Regions from separate parts of the Kitasatospora sp. NPDC057738 genome, predicted to be linked through region 2. Evidence: riboswitches for the same ligand, from Rfam matches in the RefSeq annotation. Region 2 holds a riboswitch; the other holds the start of a gene.

The links. Region 2 has a riboswitch for guanidine ahead of ACFVGO_RS07255 (MBL fold metallo-hydrolase). Riboswitches for the same ligand answer to the same signal wherever they lie in the genome.
Region 1: it holds a riboswitch for guanidine, as region 2 does, so the genes downstream of both, ACFVGO_RS15660 (SMR family transporter) here and ACFVGO_RS07255 (MBL fold metallo-hydrolase) in region 2, are expected to answer to the same signal.

The regions. Positions count from the first base shown of each region.
Region 1 covers NZ_JBHVJT010000024.1:22,004-29,532, reverse strand. The annotation lists gene ACFVGO_RS15670 (hypothetical protein) at 1-84, shown strand, start outside; gene ACFVGO_RS15665 (MFS transporter) at 88-1,527, opposite strand; gene ACFVGO_RS15660 (SMR family transporter) at 1,652-1,966, opposite strand; guanidine-III (ykkC-III) riboswitch at 2,011-2,076, opposite strand; tRNA gene ACFVGO_RS15655 (tRNA-Cys) at 2,162-2,233, shown strand; gene ACFVGO_RS15650 (xanthine dehydrogenase family protein molybdopterin-binding subunit) at 2,340-4,667, opposite strand; gene ACFVGO_RS15645 (2Fe-2S iron-sulfur cluster-binding protein) at 4,664-5,989, opposite strand; gene ACFVGO_RS15640 (FAD binding domain-containing protein) at 5,986-6,852, opposite strand; gene ACFVGO_RS15635 (beta-N-acetylhexosaminidase) at 7,210-7,529, opposite strand, start outside.
Region 2 covers NZ_JBHVJT010000009.1:80,622-88,150, reverse strand. The annotation lists gene ACFVGO_RS07275 (amino acid adenylation domain-containing protein) at 1-452, shown strand, start outside; gene ACFVGO_RS07270 (MbtH family protein) at 449-634, shown strand; gene ACFVGO_RS07265 (DHA2 family efflux MFS transporter permease subunit) at 631-2,034, shown strand; gene ACFVGO_RS07260 (Uma2 family endonuclease) at 2,105-2,653, shown strand; gene ACFVGO_RS07255 (MBL fold metallo-hydrolase) at 2,676-3,533, opposite strand; guanidine-III (ykkC-III) riboswitch at 3,545-3,612, opposite strand; gene ACFVGO_RS07250 (DUF397 domain-containing protein) at 3,646-3,843, opposite strand; gene ACFVGO_RS07245 (DUF397 domain-containing protein) at 3,840-4,025, opposite strand; gene ACFVGO_RS07240 (Scr1 family TA system antitoxin-like transcriptional regulator) at 4,022-4,837, opposite strand; gene fes (enterochelin esterase) at 4,905-6,029, opposite strand; gene fhuB (Fe(3+)-hydroxamate ABC transporter permease FhuB) at 6,049-7,529, opposite strand, start outside.

The DNA.
Region 1 (7,529 bases), on a different contig from region 2:
GAGGCCTTCCTCGGCGCCCCGGCGGGGGCCGCGCCCCCCGCCACGGCCCCCGCCACGGCCCCCGCCGGCGCCACCGCCGGCTGACCGTCAGGCCTTCGTCCGCACCCGGCCGGAGAGCACCGCGCCGAGCAGCGCCACCCCGGCCATCGACAGCAGGATCACCGCGAAGGCGCCGGGCGAGCCGGCCTCCCCGCCGCCCCCGTGGGCGGCGGCGAGCGAGCCGCCGCCCAGCGCCGCGAACATCACCCCGGCCAGACCGGTCAGCAGCACATTGCCCAGCGCGTCGCTCATCTGGAGCGCGGCCGAGTTGGCCCCGGCGTCCTCCGGCGTGGAGAGCTTCATCATCAGCACGCTGACGCTCGCGATGGCCATCCCCATCCCGACGCCGCCGACGCCCCAGGCCACCGACGCGGCCCAGGCCGGCACCGCCGGGAACAGCACCAGCGCGGCGCCCGAGATCGCCACCGCGGTCAGCACGAAGCCGCCCCGGATCATCGCCGTGCGGTAGCGCTCCGCCCCGGGCCGGCCCTGGAGCCAGGAGCCGAGCGCCCAGGTGAGACCGCCGCTGGTCAGGGTCAGGCCGGCCAGCGTCGGCGAGAGCTCACGCTGGGTGGTCATCATCAGCGGGATGAAGGCCTCGGCGGCGAAGAACGCCCCCGCGGCCACCCCGCGCAGCAGGATCACGGCCGGCAGTCCCCGGCCGGCCCGCAGGGTCCGCGCCGGCAGCAGGCCGAGGACCGCCGGCACCAGCAGCGCCGCCCCGGCGATCCCGGGGACCAGTCCGATCAGGTCGCGCCGCTGGCCCGCGTACTGCAGCAGGCCGGCGCCGACCGCCGCCATCGCGGCCAGCAGGGTGCGACGGCGGTCGAAGGCCGCGCCCCTGGCCACCGGGTGCTCCCGCTCGGTGCGGGCCAGTGCCGGGCCCATCACGGCCAGCGGCAGCAGGATCAGCACCGGCACGGCCAGGAACACCCAGCGCCACCCCAGGTGCTGGGTGACGGCCCCGGAGACCAGCGGACCGATGATCGAGGGCAGCACCCAGGCCGAGGAGAAGGCCGCGAACACCGCGGGCCGCAGCCGCTCCGGGTAGGCCCGGCCGACCACCACGTACAGGGCGACGATCACCAGCCCGCCGCCGAGGCCCTGGATGGCCCGCCCGGCCACGAACACCCACATCCCGGGTGCCGTCCCGGCCACCACCAGCCCCACGCCGAACACGGCGATGCCGCTGAACAGCGGCCGCAGCGGGCCGCTCCGGTCGCACCACTGGCCGGAGACGACCAGGGCGAACAGGGTGGTGGTGAAGTAGCCGGAGAAGGCGAACGCGTACAGCCCGAGCCCGTTCAGCTCGCGGGCCGCGGTCGGCATCGCGGTGTTGACGGCCGTTGCCTCGAAGGCGATCACCAGGACCACCGAGACGATCCCCAGCGTCAGGGCACGGTAGCGGCCGCCGAGGACCCCACCACCGGGGTCGTCGTCGAGGGGTATCGGTACGGGGTCGACCGAGGTGGGGGAGGCAGTGGTCATACGTAACATCGTAAGAGCCGTCTGCCCCGATGACCCCTGACCCCGGTCGGTGATCTCCTCGGCCGCAAGGCCTAGGACGGGCCCCGGGACCCAGGACGGGCCCCGGCCGGGACCGCGGCGGAGGTCAGTGCAGCACCTTGAGGCCCACCACGCCGGAGACGATCAGCAGCAGGCAGGCGATCCGGGCCATGGTCACCGCATCCCCCAGGACGGCCATGCCGTAGACCGCGGTGCCGACCGCTCCGATGCCCACCCAGACGGCGTAGCCGGTGCCGATCGGAATGGTGCGCATCGCGTACGCCAGGCCGCCCATGCTGAACAGCAGTGCGATGCCGAAGACGAGGCTGGGAACGAGGCGGGTGAAGCCCTTGGACGATTCCAGGGCGACCGCCCAAACGGTCTCCAGGACACCCGAGACGATCAGAACGAGCCAGGCCATGACGGTGGTACCTCCGCAGTCCACAGCGGCCGGATTGCCGCTGAACTGCGCCGTCTTGTCGTCACCGGGTACGACGCGCTCGTCCGGGGTGGCGGAAATACCGCCACCTGTCCCCGACGGTAGCACACCTTGCCATACAGAATTTACATAAGGGCATTGACCCCTCTCCCCCGGATCGGCCACTATGAATTCACTGGCCGTGTGCCCGAGTGGCTTAGGGAACCGTCTGCAAAGCGGTGCACGCGGGTTCGATTCCCGCCATGGCCTCACCGGAAAAGGGAATTGCCGGTCGACTCGGAAAGTCGGCCGGCAATTTCCTTTCCCTGCTTTCCGCCTTTTCCGGGAGCTCCCGGTCCGTCCCGGGAGCTCCCGGTCAGGCGGTGACGGCGTCCTCCGCCCGGATCGGCAGCCGGCCGACCGGCAGGCCGGTGGCGGCGCGCACGGCCGCGGCGACGGCCGCCGGGGCGACCACCGCGGGCACCGCTCCGACCGCCTTCGCGCCGAACGGGGCCACCACGTCGCGCTCCTCCAGCAGCGCGGCGATCCGCACCTCCGGGGTGTCCAGCGCGGTGGGCAGCCGGTAGCCGGTGAGCGAGGGGTTCAGCAGCACCCCGCCCTCCGTCCGCAGGTCCTCCAGCAGCGCCAGGCCCACGCCCTGGGCCACTCCCGCCTCGATCCGGTCCTCGATCTGGCGCGGGTTCAGCGCCCGGCCGACGTCCTGGGCGACCGTCATCTCGACCACCCGCACGGCGCCCAGCTCGATGTCCACGTCCACCACCGCACGCATCGCGCAGAACGAGATGGAGACGAAGGCGTCGCCTTGCCCGGCCTCGTCCAGCGGCTCGGTGGGGTGCGGGCGGCACTGCGCGGTGGCCCAGAGCTCCTTGCCCTCCAGCGCCTCGGCGACCGGCATGCCGAGCACCCCGTCGTACGAGGTGATCTTGCCGTCGGCGATCTGGAGCAGCTCCGCGGACATCCCGAAGTTCGCCGCGATCGGCTGCAGCAGCTGGTGGCGGACCATCAGCGCGGCCCGCTCGACGGCGCCGCCGGAGACCCAGGTGTGCCGGCCGCGGGCGGACGGCCCGGCGATCGACTGGTCGCTGTCGGCCGGGGCGATGTAGACCTCGCTGACGCCCAGCACGGTCTGCACGATCTGCCGGGCCAGCGTGGCGAAGCCCTGCCCGGCGTCGACCGCCGCGCAGATCACCGTGGCGTGGTCCCCGCTGACCCGCACGGTCGCCGTGGAGACCTCGTCCTCGCCCTCGGCGCCCAGCATGTGCACCATGCCGACGGCGTAGCCGATCCCGCGCCGCACCGCCGCCGGGTCGCCCGCGCCGCCGGGCCCGCCGGGCAGCAGCCACTCGGCGTCCGGGTCGTCCACCGGCAGGGCCGGCAGCGGCTCGGCGGCGACCGCGTCCAGCAGGGCGCGCACCGGCGCCGGGCAGGTGACGGCCTGACCGGTGGGCAGCGGGTCGCCGGTGGACATCGCGTTGCGGCGGCGGATCTCCACCGGGTCCACGCCGATCCGGGCGGCCAGCTGGTCCAGCTGCGACTCGTACGCGAAGCAGGCCTGCAGGGCGCCCTCGCCGCGCATCCGGCCGGCCGGCGGGTTGTTGGTGCGCACCGCCCAGGCGTCCACGAAGACGTTCGGGCAGACGTACGGACCGGCCGAGAAGGCCGTCGCGGCGGCCAGCGCCTCGGCGGAGACGTCCGCGTAGGCGCCGCCGTCCAGCAGGATCTGCGCCTCGACCTTCACCAGCGTGCCCTCGGCGTCGGCGTGGTGGCGGTAGCGCAGGAGCGCGGGGTGGCGCGAGGCGTGGGTGTGGAAGGACTCCTCGCGGGTGAGCGTCATCTTCACCGGCCGCCCGGTGCGCAGCGCCAGCAGGGCCAGGGTGACCTGGAACGAGAGGTCCTCGCGGTCGGTGGTGGCGCCGGGCACGCCGGTGACCACCAGCCGGACCCGGTCCGGCTCCAGGCCCAGGCAGGCGGCGGTGCGGTCGCGGTCGCCGTGCGGGTCGGTGGAGGACAGGTGCAGCTCGACGCCGCCGTCCGGGCGCGGTACGGCCAGCCCGGCCTCGGCGCCGAGCGGGGCCGGGTCCTGCCGGCCGACCTGGTAGAGGCCCTCGACGACGATCTCGCCGACCGCGTCCGGGTCCCCGGTGCGCAGCGGCAGGTGGCGGAACAGGTTGCCGTCCGGGTGCAGCGGCGGCGCGGTGAAGGCCTGCTCCGGGTCGGTGACGGCCTCCAGCGGCTCGTAGTCGACCGCGATCAGGCCGACCGCCAGCCGGGCGGTGTCCGGGTGGTCGGCGGCCACCGCGGCGATCGGCTCGCCGTGGTGGCGCACCACGCCGGCGGCCAGCACCGGCCGGTCGGCGACGATCGGCCCGGCCGGGGCGCCGTCGGGGGTGCCGTCCGGTCCGGGCGGCAGGTCGGCGGCGGTGACCACGGCGTGCACGCCGGGCAGCGCCAGCGCGGCCGAGGTGTCGATGCCCCGGATCCGGGCGTGCGGGTGCGGAGAGCGCAGCACCGCGCCCCACAGCAGCCCCTCGGCCCACAGGTCGGCCGCGTACGGGTAGATGCCGAGCGCCTTGGGCAGCGCGTCGCTGCGCAGCGGGGAGCTGCCCAGGCCGATCGGCTCCGGTGCGCCGCCCTCGCCGCCGTCCTGCTGGAGTGCTGCGCCGATGTCGGTAGGCGACGTCATGATGCGTGGTCGTCCTCGGGGAGCCGGATGCCGTGGGCGGGGGTGGCACCGTACGGGACACCGGCCGGGGCGCCGCCCTCGGCCGGGGCACCGTGCGGGTGCGGGGCGGCGTACGGGGTGCCGTGCGGCGGCGTGCCGTCGTAGACGGAGCCGGGCAGCGGGGTCCCGTGCGCGGGGGTGGGCTCGTAGACCGGGGCGTCGTACCCGGTGTCGTAGCCGTTCTGCTGCTGGTGGCCGTCCGGGTAGGGCACGTAGGTGCCGTGCGCGGGGGTGGCCTGGTACGGCTGCTCGGGGTAGCCCTGCGGCGGGTAGTACACCTGGTCGTCGGCGGCCTGGGCGGGGATCCGGGCGGGGATGTCGTCCCGGATCGGGGCCAGCACGGTGGTGTCGTACACGCCGGTGTCGTAGCCGCCCTGGGGGTCGCCGTACGGCAGCCCGGCCGGGGCCTGCTCGACGGCGGGCTGTGCCATGGCGGGCTGTTCCACGGCGGGCTGCGCCGGGTGGTGCTGCTCGGCGGCGTGCTGCTCCGGGTGGTAATGCTCCGCCGGGTGGGCGACCGGGTGGGCCTCGACGGGCTGCTGCGGGACGTGCTCGATCCAGGCGTCGGCGTCGGCGTAGACCGGCGGCTCGACGGCCTGCCCGGGTTCGACCGGCGCGTCCACCGGCACGTCGGCGGGCGGTTCGGCGACCGGCTCGGCCCGCCCCCCGGGGGCGGGCCCGGCGGCCTGCGCGGCGGCCTCGGCGAGCGCGGCGGCCTCCTCCGCCTCCTCGGCCTCCGCCGCGCGGGCGTCCGCGACGGTCTGGACGGCGGCCAGCACGCCCCGGTAGCCGGTGCAGCGGCAGAGGTTGCCGCACAGCGCCTGACGGGCCTCCACCTCGGTGGGCCGGTGGTTGCGCTGGAGCAGGTCGTGCACCGCCATCGCCATGCCGGGGGTGCAGTAGCCGCACTGGACGGCGCCGGAGGCGGCCAGCGCCTGCTGGACGGCGCTCGCGCCGCCGGCGGCGGACAGGCCCTCGACGGTGCTGATCTCGCTGTCCGCGGCCAGGGCGGCGGGCACCAGGCAGCCGGCCACCAGCTGGCCGTCCACCTGCACCGAGCAGGCCCCGCACTCGCCCTGCTCGCAGCCGTCCTTGGCGCCGGCCAGGCCGAGCCGCTCGCGCAGCACGTAGAGCAGGCTCTCGCCGATCCACGCGTCGGTGACGGGCCGTTCGAAACCGTTGACCCGCAGCGTGTACGAGGCGCACGGGCGCAGCTCGCGGCTGACCTGCGGGGAGAGGCCGAGCGGGTCGGCGTCCAGGGTCTCGATGGGGTCTGTGGTCACTTCAGCGCCCTTCCCAGTGCCCGTCGGGCCAGCACCGATACGGTACGCCGCAACCGAACCGCGGCCGCGGTCGGCCCCTCGGTCACGGCCTCCCAGGCGCCCTCGGCGCCGTAGTTGTCGGGGACGCAGGCGGCGGCCACGTACTCGCCGAAGGCGGCGGTCGCGGCCGGGTCGATCTCCCGGCTGCCGTCCCAGTCGATGCAGCCGGCCACCCAGGCCTCGGCCTCCAGCGGGCGCAGCGGCACCGGCGCGACGGCCCCGACGGCGCAGCGCACCGAGCGCCGGGCCGGGTCGAGGACCAGGGCGACGGAGGCGGTGGCGCGGGCCGGTCCGCTGCGGCCGGTGGCCTTGAGGAAGACCTGCGGGGCGTGCAGCAGCGGGACGCGCACCCAGGTGAGCAGTTCGCCGGGGCGCACCGGGTCGAGTCCGGTGAGCAGGTGACTGACCGGCACCTCGCGGGTGCCCCCGGCCCGGGCCAGGGTGACGCTGGCCTCCAGCGCGGTGAGCACCGGGAGGGTGTCGCCGGCCGGGGCGGCGGTGACGATGTTCCCGCCGAGGGTGCCGACGTTGCGGACCTGCGGCGGGCCGGCGGTGCGGGCGGCGTCGGCGAGCGCGGGGATGAGCGCCGCGAAGTCGGGGCGGTCCATCCGGGCGTGGGTTAGTCCGGCGCCGAGCACGGCCGTGCCGCCGTCCTCGTAGCGCCAGCCGCGCAGTTCGGTGATCCGGCCGAGGCCGACCAGGGCGGCGGGGCGCAGTCGGCCGGCGTTGACGGCCTCCATCAGGTCGGTGGCTCCGGCCACCGGTACCGCGGCCGGGGCGGCGGCCAGCGCGTCGACGGCCTCGTCGAGGGAGGCCGGCAGCATGATCGTCCGGTTCACCTGGGTCCCACCGTGCTCCACTTGCTCATCGATCGCCTGCCGCCCGCCGGCCTTCGGCCGTACTGTCCTGCGTCAGCAGCCCGGCCTGGCCCGTAGGGTACGGGCGATCGGGCCGGGTTGGGCAACTCTGGCACACAATGCTCGATGATCATTTCGGGACCGGTGAACGGGACTGCCCGATTGGGACTGATACCGGGCGGTATCTGCCCCGACCCGCTCCGGGCCAGGGCAGATGTTCATCAGTTCTTGACGTCGGACGACCGCTCAGAAGTTCCCCGCGGGTAGGACCGGGGCGTTTCCCGCGGGTCTTCGCCGGGTCCGGCAGGCCCCGCGGGACACCCCCTACCGCACCGGCGGCGGGCCCTCGATCGGCCGGCCGAGCACCCCGGGGCGGCGCTGCCACGGGTGCGGACCGTCGGCCGGGCGGTACTCGACGCCGAGCGCGTCCAGCGCCCTCAGGTGCGTCGCCAGCCGCTGCTCGAAACCGGCGAAGTCCCGCTCGGCCGGCTCGGCGGGCAGCTCCGACCAGGCGACCTCGGCGAAGGCGACCAGCCGGGGGAAGGCCCGGTAGTCGATGTCCCGGGCGCTGTCCATGAACTCGCTCCACAGGTTGGCCTGGGTGCCGATCACGTGCCGGGCGGCGGCCTCGTCCAGCTGCTCGG
Region 2 (7,529 bases):
AGCTGCCCGTCCCGGACCAGGCCGAGGCGCTGGAGGCGCTGCTCACCATGGGCGGCTTCGGGCCGGAGGACCTCGACGGACGTCCGCTCGAACTCGGCCCCGTCACCGAGCTGTTGCGCCGCGAGGGCAGCCCGCTCGCCGGGCTCGACGAGGCCACCGTGGCCGCGCTGAACGAGATCTACCTCAACACCAACCACCTGGTGCGCGGCTACGACCACCGCCGCTTCGACGGCGACGTGCTGTTCTTCCGCGCCACCGTCGACACCATCGACGACACCCTGGTGCCCGAGCTCTGGGAGCCGTACGTGTCCGGCCGGATCGCCAACACGAACGTGGCCTGCTCCCACAAGGACATGACCCTGCCCGCCCCGATCGCGCACATCGCGAGCGTGATCGCCGACCACCTCGCCGACCTCCCGAAGAAGACCGACGATGGAGAAGACCACCGATGAGTGACGCCCCCGCCAACCCCTTCGACGCCGACGGCGAGTTCCTCGCGCTCGTCAACCCCGAGGGACAGCACTCCCTGTGGCCCGCCTTCGCCGCCGTACCGGCCGGCTGGAGCATCGCCCACGGCCCCTGCGAGCGCCAGGCCGCCCTGGAGTGGATCACCGCGAACTGGACCACCCTGTGACCCCTCCCGCCACCCCCGGCGCCGAGGCCCCGGCGCCCCCCTTGTTCGGGGGGCGCCCCGCGGTGGTGGTCGTCTACACGGCCGCGATGTGCATGAACGGCCTGGACTCGACGATCGTCAACCCGGCGCTGTTCAGCATCGCCGAGGACTTCGGCCGGCCCGTCTCGGCGGCCAACGCCGTGGAGACCGCCTTCCTGGTCGGCCTCGCCCTCGGCCTGCCGGTGGCCGGCTGGCTCGGCGACCGGTACGGCGTCAAGCGGGTCTTCCTCGGCGCGCTCGCCGCCTTCACGCTCGCCTCCGCGCTCTGCGCGGCGGCACCCGGCCTGGGCGCGCTGTCGGCGGCCCGGGCCGTCCAGGGCGTGGCCGGCGGGCTGCTCACCCCGGTCGGGATGACGCTGCTGTTCCGGGCCTTCGCCCCGCACGAGCGGGCGGGCCTGGGCCGCATCCTGATCGTCCCGACCGCGCTGATGCCCGCCCTCGGGCCGCCGCTCGGCGGCTTCCTCACCGAACACCTCTCCTGGCACTGGCTGTTCCTGGTCAACGTGCCGATCGGGGTCGCCGCCGTGCTCCTCGGGCTGGTCGGCCTGCGCGACGAACAGGAGCCCCCGGCCGGCCGCTTCGACACCACCGGCTTCCTGCTCGCCACGCCCGGCCTCGGCCTGCTGACCTACGCCCTCGGCTTCGGCCCGGCGCACGGCTGGACCTCCCCGGGCGTGGCCCTCGGCGGACTGCTCGGCCTGGCCCTGCTGGGGGCGGCCGTACGGCACCAACTCCGGGCCCCCGAACCTCTGGTGGACCTGCGGCTGCTCGCCGACCGCACCTTCGGCGCGGCGAGCTGGCTCGCCCTGCTGACCTCGGCCGGGCTGATGGGCGCGCTGTTCGTGCTGCCGCTGCTCTACCAGGCGGCGCGCGGCGCCACCGCCCTGGACGCCGGGCTGAGCGTCTTCCCGGAGGCGATCGGCCTGATGGCCGCCTCCCAGGTGGTCGACCGCCTGCTGCCCCGGCTCGGTCCGCGCCGGCTCGCCCTGCCGGGCCTGCTGCTGGCGGCGGTCGTCCTCGCCTCCCTCGGTTTCGCCGAGAACCCGTGGGCCGTACGGGTGTTGATGTTCTGCGTCGGCCTGATCCTGGGCACCGCCGTCCTCACCGTCCAGATCGCCGGCTTCGCCGATGTCCCGCCGCCCGCCATGGGCCGCGCGATGGGCCTGTTCACCATCCTGCGCACCCTCGGCGGGGCGCTGGGCATCGCGGCCACCGCCGCGCTGATCGGTGCGCTCGGCGACGGCACGGGTGTCGGGCCGTACCGCCTCGCCCTCCTGCTGACAGCCGCCCTGGTCGCCGCCGGCACCCTGCTGGCCGCCCGCCTCCCCGCCGAGGCCCCGGGCCCGCCGCCGGAGGAATGACGCCGGTGCGGTTCGTGGTCCTCCGGTGCTCCGACTGCCCTACGGTGGTCGGAGCACCGGAGGAGAGCCCATGAACCCTCAGCACTACCGTCTGCTCGAAGAGGCCCGTCGTAGCCTGCCGGACGGCTACAAGGTCGAGCTGTCCGGTGACATCATCGTCATGCAGACGTCACCGTCATCGATTCACCAGCTCAACCTGGCGATCGTCCAGCGCCAGTTCGAGGCACACTGTCCTCCCGGCTACTTCCCGACGGGGAACAGCGACCTCTCCTCGCCGGAGGTCGGTTCCGTCCGCAACCCGGACCTCACCTACCTGCCCGAGGACATCATCGAGCTGGGCCGCGAGATCCCCGCCGACCTGGCGCTGATCGCGGTCGAGATCGCCTCGCCGTCCAACCCCGACAACGACTGGAGCGGGAAGGTCCGCGACTACCCGCGGATGGGCTTCCCGCTCTACCTGATCGTGGACCCCCGGCAGAAGACGGTGACCCTGTTCTCCGAACCCAACCGCGACCGCTACCACACCAGGACGGAACGGGAGTTCGGCGAGAAGCTCCGCATCCCCGCGCCCTTCGACTTCGAGCTGGACCTGACCCGGCTGGTCCCCTACCGGGACTGATCGGCCGCGGGGCCCGGGGAGTTCACTCGCTCGGCCAGAGGATCAGGTCGTCCAGCGGGTACCGGCGCGGCCGGTCACCGAGTTCGGCGACGGCCGCCCGGATGCGGTCCAGGTGGGCGGGGGTGAGCTGGAGCGGGGGCTCGTCGGGCTGGTGGGTGGTGCGGATCGGGTAGTCGACGCCCGGCTCGCGGGTCATCTCGATGTGGCAGCCGAGCACGTGCGTCACCGGGTGGCTCCCGGCGAACGCCACCAGCCGCTCGACGGTCCGTCGGAAGGCCGGCCAGTCGTCGATGTACAGCCGCCCCGGGTAGACGGTGTCTCCGGTGAGCAGGAAGCCCGTCCAGGGGTCGTAGTACGTGACGGCCGCCTCGTGGTGCCCCGGCGTGGCCAGGCACTTCAGCACCCGCCCGCCGCCGAGGTCGACCAGGGCCACGGCCTCCTCGTCCCGGTCGAAGCCGAAGTACGGCCAGGCGGTGGGCAGATCGGCACCGACCAGGGTGGTCGCGGGTCGGTCGGCGAACTGGCCGTCGCCCGCGACGTGGTCGCCGTGCGGGTGGGTGTGCAGCACCAGCAGCCCGTAGCCGTCCCGGGGATTGCGGGCGAGCCACGCCTCCACCAGCGCGTCGACCGTCGCGCGCAGCGGGAAGTACGCGGCCTCGGCCGTCGCCCCGGTGTCGATCAGCACCGCCCGCTCCGCCCCGAAGAGCAGGAACAGGAACGGGGCCTCGTAGTTGATCGCCTTGTTCTGCCGCAGGATGACGGTGTGCTCGTCGTACTCGTGGACCTGGATGTCCGGGTCCGTGTTGTGCTTGGCGGACGGGGAACCGTGGATCCACCGCACGTCCAGCGGACGGGCGATCGGTGCACCGGCAGCGGCCATGACGCCTCCACAGTGCGTCGTCTTGGCAGGCCGGGTACGGCGCACGTCTCGTCCGGGGCCGGCGCCGCTGCACCGCCCCGGGGACGCTAGCACGGGGGCCTTGGCGGCGGCTTCAGCGGTCCAGAGGAGTGACGTCTCGGGCGAGCTGCACGAAGTCGGCCCAGGCGGTCGGGTTGAAGGTGAGCTGGGGCCCGGTCTTGTCCTTGGAGTCGCGGACATGAACGGTGCCTGGAGTGGAAGCGACCTCGACGCAGGCGCCGCCTTCGGTTCCGCTGTGGCTGGACTTGAACCAGGCCAGTTCGGTGTTCATAGCTCCTCCACGAGCTTGCCGATGAATTCGGCCCAAGCCTCGGTCGTGAAGGTGAGCTGGGGGCCGGTCTTGTCCTTGGAATCGCGGACGCGGACGGTGCCCGGAGTGGAAGCGACCTCGATGCAGGCGCCACCCTCGCTCCCGCTGTGACTGGACTTGAACCAGACCAACTCGCGATTCACTGATCCTCCACCAGCTTGTTGATGAACCCGGCCGACTTCTCCGGAGTGAGAGCCTGTCGGAGGATCCTTTCATGGCGTTGGCTCAGGAGCTGTACCTTGTCGATGTCCGAGTACAGCCGCCCGCCAGCCTGGCCCTCCTCATAGGCGATTCGCTGGTGTTCGGGCAGGTCGAGGAGGATGAGCTGTCCTTCCAAGCCAGGATGGAAACCCTTCGAGGGAACGACCTGGATGACGACGTTGCGTTGCTTGCCGACCGTGATGAGGTGCCGCAGCTGCTCGGTGTGGGCTTCCTCCGTGCTGAGGCGGCGGCGCAGGACGGCCTCTTCGATCACGAAGTTGAACGCCTTGGTCTGAATGTTCAGCAACCCTCGACGTTCGAGACGGGCGGCCACCCGCGCAGCGACGGTCTCGTCGTCAAGTGGGGGCCAACGACCATCGATGATGGTTCTGGCCGTCGCTTCGGTCTGAAGCAGGCCGGGAACGAGCTGGTTCTCATACCAGTTGATGACCAGCGCCTCTTCCTCGTTCCGGATGTACTCCTCTGCGAACTGCGGATACTTCTCCGGCACCAGGAACTGCGCCCCCGCCACCAGGATCCCCTTCGCGTCGCACATGTCGTCCGCCACCTGCAGCAGGTGCATCGAGGGCTTGCGCCGCCCGGCCTCCATCGACCGCAGGCTCTCGATGCCGTACCCGGCCTCGGTGGCCAGGTCCTCGCGGCTGACACCCGCGCGTGTCCGCCACAGCTTGATCTGGTTGCCGCAGTACTTCCACGACATCGGCGGCGGCGCGGCGGACGAGGGCGCGTTCACGGGATACCTCCAGGCCGATCGGTGCGAAGTTCGACGCTAGACGCCCGATGGCCTGGAGGTATGCGAATCAGCCCGAAACCATTCCCTCGGGTGACCCGAGCAGGTGCGCGAGCCCGTCGGCCAGGCCCCCGCGCCAGCACGCGTAGTCGTGGCCGCCGTTGAACTCGCGGTAGGCGAGGTCGTAGCCGCGGGCCGTGAGGACGTCGCGCAGGTGGCGGTTCTGGGCGAGGAGCATCCATTCCTGGAGCCCGACCTCGATCCAGAAGCGGGCGGGGCGCCGCTCCTCGGCGGCGAAGCGCCGGGTAAGCCATTCGCTGCCCGCGTCGAACTCGGTCTCGTCGGGCCACCAGAAGGAGCCGGACTGGGAGAGTGCGTTGCCGAAGCGGTCCGGGCGGCGGTAGGCGGCGTAGGCGGCGGTGAGGCCGCCCGCGCTCTGGCCGGCGATCACGGTGGCGGCCGGGTCGCCGCTCGCGCCGAACTCCGTTGCGGCCCAGGGCAGCAGGCGGTCGGCGAGGAGGTCGATGAAGGCCGGGTTGCAGCTCAGGTCGTCCGGGCGCTTCGGCCCCATGGTGTGCACCAGCAGGGTGACGGTGGGCGGGATGGCGCCGTCGGCCGTCAGGTTGTCGAGGGTGTCGCCGACGGAGAGCACCTCGCCCCACATCTCGCCGTCCAGCAGTACCGCGACCGGGTACGGGCCGCAGTCCGCCCGGTGGCCGGCGGGGAGGTGGACGTCGACCCGCCGGCCGGCGACCGTGTGGGCGAGCGTCCGTCCGCGCGGCACGCCTTCGCGCCGCGCCACGTACGGCTGCGCGGGGGCGGCGGGCAGGCTGAGCACCGAGGCGGGGTGGCGGCCGTCGCGGGCGGGCAGCCGGGGCTCGGTGTCGTACGGGTCGGGGCGGGCCTGGTCGAGGACGCGCAGCCAGTCGGGCCGGGTGGTGCCGGGGGCCTCGCCGTGGAACGGGTACAGCTGGTAGGAAGCGCGGTGGTCTTCGCGCAGCCGGTAGGTGATCGCCCACATCCCATTCGACTGACGCTTCATCAGATGTGGCGTCAGGTCACCGGCGTGGCGGTCCTTGTCGGTGACGGTGTGCAGCAGCGCGAGCACGCCGTCGCAGTCGCCGTCGTGATGGGTGAAGGTGACCAGGCGGTAGGCGGGGTCGTCGGGGCAGAGGGCGACGAGCGGGGTTTCCACAACAGTGACTCCAAAAGGCTTAGGCGGGGCTGCCCTTGCGGCCGAGCAGCACCCAGAGCAGGAAGGGACCGCCGAGGACGGTGGTGACGATGCCGACGGGGATCTCCACCCCGGCGAACAGCACTCGGCCCAGTGTGTCGGCGAGCACGACGAGCAGGGCGCCGGTGAGGGCGGAGCCGAGCACGGGGACCCGCGCGGGCCCGGCCAGCCGTCCGGCGATCACCGGCGCGGCCAGGGCCACGAAGCCGACCGGCCCGCAGACGCCGACCGCGAGCCCGGCCAGGGCGACGGCCAGCAGCAGGCAGGCGAGTCGGACCCGGCCCGGGTCGACGCCGAGTGCGGAGGCGACGCTGTCGTCGAAGCGCAGCACCGCCAGTCGCCGGGCCACCGCGAGCGCGACCGGCACCAGTGCCGCGAGTCCGATCAGGACGGGCGTGGCGACGGCGAGGTCGCGTCCGTTGAGGCTGCCGTTGGTCCAGATGTACAGCGATCCGGCCGAGTTGAGCGAGCGCCGGGCCATCGCGACCTGGATGACGGCGGAGGCGAGCGCCGACATGGCGAGCCCGACCACCAGGATCCGGTAGCCGCGCGCGCCGAGTCCGCCGGAGGCCAGGGTGACGACCAGGACGGCGACCAGTGCGCCGAGCGGTCCGGCCCACCAGGCGCCGAAGGTGCCCGCGGTGCTGGCGGAGATGAGTACGGCGGCGGTCGCGCCGTCGTTGACGCCGAGGAGTTCGGGGGTGGCCAGGCGGTTGCGGGCGAGGGTCTGGGTGAGGCAGCCGGCCAGGCCGAGGGCGGCGCCGGCGGCGAGTCCGGCGACGATCCGGCCGAGCCGGAACTTCTGCACCAGCAGGACGTCCAGCCGGTCGCCGTAGCCGAACACGGCCTGGAAGGTGCGGGCGAGGTCGAGTTCGCTCTGTCCGGCGTGCGCCGAGACCACGACGGCGGCCAGCAGGGCGGCGGCCAGGCCGAGCGAGGCCAGCAGTGCCCGGCGCGGCAGCAGCAGCGACCATGTTCCGTGCCGCAGGGTCAAGTCCGGCTTGGGCGGCGCCGGTTCGCCGCGTCGCGCGGCCGGCGTGGACTCGGCGGGGTCGGCCATGGCCAGGGCGGCGGAGTGCCGGGAGCGGACGATCGCGATCAGGGCCGGGGCGCCGATCAGCGCGACGATCACCGAGACCGGCGCCTCGAAGGGGCGGGCCACCACCCGGGCGAGCACGTCCGCGCCGGTCAGCACGGTGGCGCCGAACAGCGCGGCGAGCAGGGTGAGTCGGCCGATCCGGGGGCCGGCGACGGTGCGGGCGAGGAAGCCGGAGAGCAGCCCGAGGAAGGCGATCGGCCCGGCCAGCGCGACCGCCGAGGCGGTCAGCAGGGTGACGGCGACGGCGACGGCGGCCCGGGTGGCGCCGGGTCGGTGGCCGAGGCCGCGGGCGAGGTCGTCGCCGAGGGCGAGGGCGGTCAGCGGACGGGTGGTGAGGGCGGCGAGCAGGAACCCGGCGCCGA